DNA from 2 places in the Bacillus sp. PK6-025 genome. Region 1 is predicted to be linked to the other one. Evidence: predicted binding sites of a transcription regulator. Region 1 holds the regulator's gene; the other holds the start of a gene.
The links. Region 1 encodes LexA, which represses DNA repair genes until DNA is damaged. Its sites were predicted from a motif close to CGAACATATGTTCG; they were not measured.
Positions count from the first base shown of each region.

Region 1 (4,427 bases):
TTGAGCTTTTCAGGCGTCACATCATTACCTTCAGGATCAACAATCGTCACAGTTTTCAACGTGTTTTTCATAGACGCGCGGACGCCTTGAAGATATTCCTGGCGAAGCTTCTGCTGTTCTGCTTTTTCTTCGTCTGTTAAAGATCCGCTCTTTGCTTTTTTGGCAAGCTCGTTAATTCTGGCTATTTTTTCATTAGAAATCATAAGATACTCCTTTGATTCGGTATATATCCATCATACTACTAAATCCGCTTTCGTTTGACAACAGATTAGTCTGCAAGGCCGTCCTTATACTCCTGGTAGCGGCGGTGAACGGTTGCTTTTGAAATGCTGTATCCGAACCCTCTCAACACGGCTGCAATCTCCGCAAACGTCAGCTTGTTCTCCCTGAGCCTGACGATTTCTGAAAGAGGCGCTTCGATCCGCTCTCTCCCGCCGCCTTCATTGCGGTGTTTCAGATTCCTCTCCGGGCGGTAGCCGTTTTCGACCGCCTTCTTCATTCCCCGCTTAATTTTCAGGTTATGTATTTTCCGCTGGTATTCTTCGACAATGCCGACAATCTCCAAAACCATCGAATCCGCTTCGGAAAGCTCAAGTTTTCCCCGGTGAGCCAGCGTGTAGATTTGAACGCCTTCTTTATATAAACAGTGAAGAAGGGCAATTTTGGCATTCCCTCTTCCAAGTCGCGTATCATCCTGTATTAAAACTGCGTCAATGTCTGATGTTTTGATTTCCTCGAGCAGATCGAAGACGCCGTCGCGGTCCATCTCATATCCGCTCGCCTGTTCGGAAATGACGTTCACGACGTTCATCCCGTGCTCGGCGGCAAGCGACTGGAGCTCTTCAGCCTGCCGTTTTAATGAGGTTTCCTGCTGCTCCTTCGCAGTGCTTACCCTGGTGTAAATAATCGCATTCATGGAAATCCCCTCAATCATTTATTCTACAACTGCAAGCTGATATTGATCGGAGTGCTGTTTGGCTACCGGCAGGACCAAAACATCGCCCGGTTTAATAACGGAGGTCGGCAGATTGTTTTTATCGGCGACCCATTCGATGAATTTTTGTTTGTCAGCGGGTTTTCCGCCTTTGATCCGGTCGGCCAGCTCCCACAATGTATCGCCTTCCTGCACTTCTATTTTAACATATTGCTTTCTTTCTTCGATTTTACCGGCAAAAGACACAAACAGAATACAGCAGCTGATCACAGCAGTAAACAGACTGACAAAAATCAATGATTCTCTTTTCATATCCATCACCCCAGAATGTTTGTTCGGTTTTATGATTTCAGTATACATACGAACAAATGTTTCTGTCAATCGTTTTTTTTCGAACCTATGTTTGTACTCAAAGGAAAAACATGCTATAATCTAGCTAAAATCGACGTTTTGAGGTGCAAAAAATGACGAAGCTATCAAAAAGACAACTTGATATTTTGCGTTTCATTAAAGAAGAAGTGAAACGCAAAGGCTATCCGCCTTCCGTCAGGGAGATCGGAGAAGCGGTCGGCCTGGCGTCAAGTTCAACGGTACACGGCCACTTGGCAAGGCTTGAAACGAAGGGATTGATCAGAAGGGATCCGACGAAGCCGAGAGCGATCGAAATTCTCGATACAGAGGAAGAAATTCACATTCCGAAAAACCAGGTTGTCAATGTCCCGGTCATCGGAAAGGTGACGGCCGGTACGCCGATTACCGCAGTCGAAAACATTGAGGAATACTTTCCGCTTCCAGACCGCCTGGCGCCGCCGGATGAGCATGTCTTTATGCTGGAGATCATGGGCGAAAGCATGATCGATGCCGGAATTCTTGATCAGGATTATGTGATAGTCAAACAGCAGAACACCGCAAACAACGGAGATATCGTCGTTGCGATGACCGAAGACGACGAAGCGACTGTTAAGCGGTTTTTCAAGGAAGAAACCCATATCCGCCTTCAGCCGGAAAACCCGACGATGGAACCGATCATCCTCCAGAATGTGACGATTCTCGGAAAAGTCATTGGCGTATTCCGCACGGTTCATTAAAAAACGGACTCATCAGCAAAACCGCCGGTCGGCGGTTTTTTTTCGCACGAAAAAACAGGCCCACATCCAGACGGAATGAAGGATGCGAGCCTGAAACAGAGGGATTGATCATATGCTTACATTACCATTATCCCCCAAACGAGTTTTCTTGTCAACAAAAATGTTTCCTTGAGGAAACATTTTTCATTGTCTCCCTTTTATCGAACGATAAACAAAATTCTCGTCCCGTCAGCGTAATCGCTCAGCCTGTTCCCGACCCAGGAGCCGGCTCCGCGGTTATCCGATGAGCTGACATATCTGACCGACGCTCCTTTTCCTCCTTCTTCACACATGGCCATCGGCCATTCGTCACGGTCAAAGCCCGGCTTAGTCGGAATCCCTTTTAATGATTCCTGACGGCGCTTATCCGCTCCAGATCTTTCAATTGTGCAGACATCTGAATGGCCCGCTTTGATCGCATCGCTTATATGAGCACCGGTTTCAGGATAGCGCGATGCCGGAAAATACAATACGTCATCATACCTTGCAACGCCTTCGGCATGCTGAGAAGAATATGCAGCCCCTCCCGAAAGCCCAAGCAGCACCAATGCGGAAAACAGCAGATGAACCGCCCATTTTTTGATCATGACAAAAACAACCTCCTCTTGTATATGCTGGTGTCACTAACAGATTAAGAGAGAATTGTTTTTGCTTTTCGGGCTCTTTGTGAAAAAGACGTTTAGATTGTGTAAATAAACGTAAGTTAAATGCTCGGGGCATACCCGTGAAAAACTGCATGTACTTTTTGCGTCCACTCTAAACGGTATACACGGGAGCCGTCAGGAAACATGCGGCTGCCGGATATGCAAATTTTTTCATCGTTGTATTTTTTAAAAATGATTCATTCACACAACAAAAAAACAGGCGGAAAATCCGCCTGTTTATACGGCAACTTCAAATGTCAGCTTGTCGCCGTGCTTATAGTCAATTAATTTAAAATCATCGATTGTAAAGTCATAAAAGTTTTTGATGTCCGGGTTGATCCACAGCTTCGGCGCTTCATATTGCTCGCGTTTCATCTGAATGTTTAAATTATCGATGTGACGGGTATAGATGTGACAGTCGCCGATATTGAAGATGTATTCGCCCAGCTCATAACCGAGGACTTGGGCGATCATGCGCTGCAAGACGTTATATTGGAACACATTGAACGGGTTGCCAAGCGCCATGTCATTGCTTCTCGCTCTTACTTCCAAAGAGAGCTTTCCTTCTTTCACATACCATTGCGTCTCATAGACGCAGGGCGTCAAGGCCATGCCGTCCAAGTCATCGGGATTCCACAGCATGGTCAAATGCCTGCGTGAAGACGGATTATGCTTTAACTGATGGAGCAAATAATCCACTTGATCGGCTTTCTGCCCGTTAACCGTTCTGTTTTTCTTCGCTAATTGATAGCCGTAGGCTGCTCCGATTGTGCCGTCTTCAAGCCGCCATTGATCCCAAATATGAACCCCCATATCGTTCAAAACTTGAACATCATTGGATTTCAGCTGCCAGATCCAAAGCAGCTCTTTGATGGCCGTTTTCCACGCCACCTTCTTCGTCGTCAAAATCGGCACTTCCGAATTGTCAAACCGCATTTTTTCGCTCATGATGCTCAGCGTATGAGCCGGCGTTCCGTCTGAATCCCACTTCGTCCGGACCTGATATTCTTCATCGGAGATCCCTGATTCAATAATTTTTTGAATGATTGCATTGTATTGCTGGTCATAATGGCTCATCTTATCCTCTCCTCTTTCCACATGATATGTATAAAATGAGTTTTTTTCAAGATTTAAGATCATGCGCGGGTTTGATAAATCTCCAACGCTTTCTTGATAACATTTTTATCGTATCCGGTGACATCATGGATTTTCTCAGTCCAGCCTTCGATTGTGTCCGGCTTCGCTTCTCTGTATAATCCTTTGCTCGTGCTAAGATATATGTCCCAGCCGCTGAATTCCCAATGCGCGATTTCATGTTGAAACGGAATTCTGCATTCCAGTAATGGCGCAGGCTTCAATGCCGCTTGCGAGCATTCAGCTGCCTCCCAAAAAACGGACATGTCAACAGGCTCTGTAGAGTAGACTTGAGTTGACACCTTTCCGTTCGGCCGATGGTAAAGGACCTTAACTCCGCCGGTTGTCGGCTTGACTTGAATTTGTGCTGCCGGGAAAAAACCGTCCAGCTTTTCACTGGTATAATCTTCACATTCGCAGTCGATCAGAATCGGCTGCAGCCATTGATCTCCCAGATCACATAAAAAGCGCCGTCCTCTTTCATCAAGCGCGATGACTGCGGCATGCGCGCGTTCTGTTTTGAACGAACGGCCGATCGGAAAAGCTTCCACTCCGTCTTTTGTAAACTCGTCCAGCAGCCAAATCGAA
Region 1 covers NZ_CP096509.1:2,028,410-2,032,836, reverse strand. The annotation lists gene M1D67_RS10645 (DUF896 domain-containing protein) at 1-203, opposite strand, end outside; gene M1D67_RS10640 (YneB family resolvase-like protein) at 269-916, opposite strand; gene yneA (cell division suppressor protein YneA) at 935-1,246, opposite strand; gene lexA (transcriptional repressor LexA) at 1,399-2,022, shown strand; gene M1D67_RS10625 (NucA/NucB deoxyribonuclease domain-containing protein) at 2,220-2,648, opposite strand; gene M1D67_RS10620 (thymidylate synthase) at 2,943-3,782, opposite strand; gene M1D67_RS10615 (hypothetical protein) at 3,842-4,427, opposite strand, start outside.

Region 2 (4,427 bases), 160 kb from region 1:
TATCAGCCTCTTCTTTCGCTCGATTTTCACTTTCTTTCGTCATGATCGCGATGTCATGGGAAAGCTCGTTTTCAACCCGTTCCAGAATGATTTGCTTCGCTTCATCTCGCGTCAGACTTGAAATACGCTCCAACTCTGACTGCTGCATACGAATCATTTCATCCACTTTGCTTTCCATCTCTTCAATATGTTGTTGTCGTTCATTCAGAGAATGATCTTTCTTCTCCAACATCGCTTCCCGTTTATCTAATGATTCATCTTTTCGGTCAAGGTTCTCTTCCTTTTGAAGTAAACGGTTTTCTTGTTTTTGAAGCTCATTTCGTCTTTCACGAACTTCTTGTTCAGCTTCTATCCGAAGCGTATGAATCTCGTCCTTTGCTTCAAGAAGGGCTTCTTTTTTCAACGCTTCAGCATCCCGCTTTGCGTCTCCAAGAATTTGTTCGGCTGCATTTCGCGCACCTGAAATTTTTGCTTCGGCAATGATTTTACGAACATAGTAGCCAACAACTAAACAGAATAGGCTCAGCAAAATGGAGATGAGAATTGCTAAAGGATTCATAACTTTCACCTCCTCTTGCTATGAACTTGTCTTGCTAAAAGTAAGTGTCGGCATGTACATTGTACTTCTTCTCAACATACAGAACCTTCACAGGGAGTGAAGCGGCTTCACAGCCCTTGTCAAGTTTAAATGTTTATCAATCATGTTAAGAAAAACAAGTGATACAATTTCATTGTAATTGTGTGGGAAATACTTGTCAAGCTTACGGTCTTAACGTTTCCGGATTAAACGCCTTTTCAAACGGTGCGGATGAAGGTGATGGACAAAGGAGCTGCGTCTGAATGCGCAGATGAAAGGAAAAGGCTGCCGATCGGGCCGGCAGCCTTTGACATGTTTCATGATTAAAATTCGAGTTCTTCTTGAGCTTGGGCCGCGTCTTCCTGAGCAGGAGCAACGCCTCCAGTGTCCAAACCGTAGTGCTCCCGGATCTGCTCTTGAATCATCAAAAGGATGTCCTTGTTTTCTTTCAGGAACTGTTTGGCATTTTCACGGCCTTGTCCAAGACGTTCCTCCTGATAAGAGTACCATGCACCGCTCTTCTGAACGATGTCAAGCTCTGTTCCGAGATCGATGATTTCCCCTTCTTTTGAAATCCCTTCCCCGTACATAATGTCCACTTCGGCAGTCCGGAATGGAGGGGCCACTTTGTTTTTCACGACTTTGATTTTCGTCTTGTTCCCCATGACATCGTTGCCTTGTTTCAGCTGCTCTGCGCGGCGCACTTCAAGGCGGACAGAAGAGTAGAATTTCAGCGCTCTTCCGCCTGGCGTCGTCTCAGGATTTCCAAACATGACGCCGACTTTTTCACGAATCTGGTTAATAAAGATCGCGATGGTCTTCGATTTATTGATCGCTCCGGAAAGCTTACGAAGCGCTTGAGACATCAGTCTGGCCTGCAAACCGACGTGGGAATCCCCCATATCTCCTTCGATTTCAGCTTTCGGCACAAGCGCTGCCACAGAGTCGATGACAACGATATCCACCGCTCCGCTTCTGACAAGAGCTTCGGCGATTTCAAGCGCCTGCTCGCCCGTATCAGGCTGTGACAGCAAAAGCTCATCAATGTTGACGCCCAGCTTTTGTGCATAGACGGGGTCGAGCGCGTGCTCGGCGTCGATAAACGCCGCCTGTCCGCCCTGCTGCTGAACTTCGGCAATCGCATGAAGCGCCACCGTCGTTTTACCGGAGCTTTCAGGCCCGTATACTTCAATAATCCGGCCGCGCGGGTATCCGCCCACTCCAAGAGCCGTGTCGAGCGCTAAAGAACCGCTCGGAACTGTTGAAATTCTCGTTTCAGTTTGTTCGCCGAGTTTCATAATCGAACCTTTACCAAACTGCTTTTCTATTTGTTTAAGCGCCATATCTAAGGCTGCCTGACGATCACTCATTCTATTTTCCTCCTTTATCACTTCCGCTATATCTACTATACCTTGTTTGCGCGGATTTGCCAAGAAAAAAGCGAACGCATATTCGATTTTTTTAAGAGAAAAAAATCGATCCCCTAAAATGGAATGACTTTTTTCATAAGAAAGATATACCGAAAATTCGGTTTCCGCTTATTTTTCCATCATTTTCAGCAACAGATGGCAGCCGTATTTGGCAGAACGCTTTCGCACCGCAGACCTGGATCCGGCGAACTGAAATTCGAACGCTTCTTCAGCCTGGTCCTTCACGGAGATGCCGATAAACACCTTTCCTGCCGGATGGCCTTCTTGCGTATTCGGCCCGGCTACTCCAGTAAAGCTGATGCCGATATCGCTTCCTGTTTTGACTCTGATGCCTGCGGCGAGCTCTTTTGCGCATTGCGCGCTGACCGCACCGTAGCGCTGCAGCGTGTCTTCAGCAACGCCGGCCGCTGAAACTTTCAATTCGTTTGTGTAGCAGACGGCGCCGCCTTTGAAATATTCGGAAGCGCCGCTCATTTCCGTCAGCCAGGTGGAAAAAAGCCCGCCTGTAAAGCTTTCCGCAGCGGCCAAGGTCATTCCCTTGCTCCTGCATGCTTTCGCAAGCTCTTCTGCAAGAGATGTATCATCATACCCGTAAAAGAACTCTCCGACCCGCTCCAGGATGAGGTCTTCCGTTTCTTTTAACAAGCGGTTTGTCTCCTTCGGATCCGCATGCTTTGCCGTGAGCCTGAGCGTGACTTCCCCGTCGGCCGCAAGCGGGGCGATTGTCGGATTAGTCTGCGCATCGATGAGATCTTCCAAATCGGTTTCAAGCTGGGATTCTCCGATGCCGAAGAACCGCAGCACCCTTGACACGATCTTTTCCTTCGAGCCGAGCTTTTCCAAAATCAGCGGCTTCGCTTCGTTTTCAAACATCGGCTCCAGCTCTTTCGGAGGTCCCGGCAAGAGCATATAAAAGCGCGATTCATGCTCAAGCAGCATTCCCGGAGCCATCCCGAAGCGGTTCGGCAGAACATCGGATCCTTCGAGGATCAACGCCTGTTTGCGGTTGTTCGGCGACATCTCCCGGTTCGTTTTTCTGAAGTAATCCTGAATCGATTCGAAGGCTTCATCGTCGAGCTTAAGAGGGCGCCCGACAACTTCAGCGATCGTTTCTTTTGTCAAATCGTCTTTCGTCGGTCCGAGGCCTCCCGAAAAAATGATGAAGTCAGACCTTTTCTGAGCTGTCTGAATGACTTGTTTAAGGCGTTCCGGGTTATCTCCCACCGCCGTGTGATAAAATACGTTAATGCCGATTTCGGCCAAATGCCTGCTGATAAACTGAGCATTTGTATTAGCGATTTGTCCGAGCAGAAGCTCAGAACCGACAGCGATAATTTCCGCTTTTCTTTCCAACTTCATTGTTTCCACTTCCCCACGTTTAGTTCGATGTTTTTAAAGCATCCCAGTTTTTAGCGAAATAATCCCATCCTGATACGACTGTGAAAAAGACAGCCACCCATAAAGCAAGCGATCCGAACGGGAAGGATACAAGCTCAAATGGAAGATTGTGAAGCAAAAGAGCAGAGATGGCGATGATCTGAGCCCATGTTTTCACTTTTCCAAGCATGTTGGCCGCGACGACTTCCCCTGTTCCCGCAAGGACGAGCCGCAGTCCCGTTACGGCAAATTCCCGGCTGATAATGACAATGGCCATCCAGGCCGGAGCAAGATGGTAATGCACCAGAATAATTAAAGCGGAAGACACGAGCAGCTTGTCTGCAAGCGGGTCAAGAAATTTTCCAAAGTTTGTTACAAGGTTCAGCTTTCTCGCGTAATAGCCGTCAACCCAATCGGTGACAGAAGCAAAAATAAACAACAGTGCGCCGATCAAATGGGTGACCGGAATCGACTCGCTGCCGAAGGAGACAGCCCCCCACTGAAACGGCACAAGCATGATGACCATAAAAACAGGAATTAATGCGATTCTAGAAAGCGTGATTTTATTCGGTAGATTAAACATAAAGGTTCCTCCAGATATGTATGTTTTCCTAATGATGATGAACGCAAGAAAAAGTCATCTGTACAATTAAGATGACTTTTCCTCCTTTTTATTTTGAATCGTTATGTTTTGTGTCATCACAGTCTTAGGATCGAGCTTGTAAGAAAGAACTTCTCCGTTGATTTTAATTTCAACGCCCGGCGCATATCCGATCCGCAAATCAATTTGCGATTGATCGGTAATATTCTTTTGAAAGGTTTCTCCTTTTTCCATCATTCCTTCTTTAAGGGAGCTTCCTTTCTCGTCGCGCACCCTGACCCATGAGTTTGCGTTTGCCTTTACTTCAAGCTCCAGCTTGTCGGATCCTGATACTTCATAAGTTGTGGAAGAGCCTTCGCTTGCGGTCGCTTTCATGGTCAGCTTGTCGTTCTCATCAGACTGCTGATCCTTTTTTTCTTTGTCGCCTTCAGCGCTGTCTTTC
Region 2 covers NZ_CP096509.1:1,865,945-1,870,371, reverse strand. The annotation lists gene rny (ribonuclease Y) at 1-559, opposite strand, end outside; gene recA (recombinase RecA) at 901-1,947, opposite strand; gene M1D67_RS09660 (competence/damage-inducible protein A) at 2,116-3,366, opposite strand; gene pgsA (CDP-diacylglycerol--glycerol-3-phosphate 3-phosphatidyltransferase) at 3,386-3,967, opposite strand; gene M1D67_RS09650 (helix-turn-helix domain-containing protein) at 4,034-4,427, opposite strand, start outside.
Region 2: the regulator LexA is predicted to act here: its motif matches at 2,019-2,032, upstream of recA (recombinase RecA).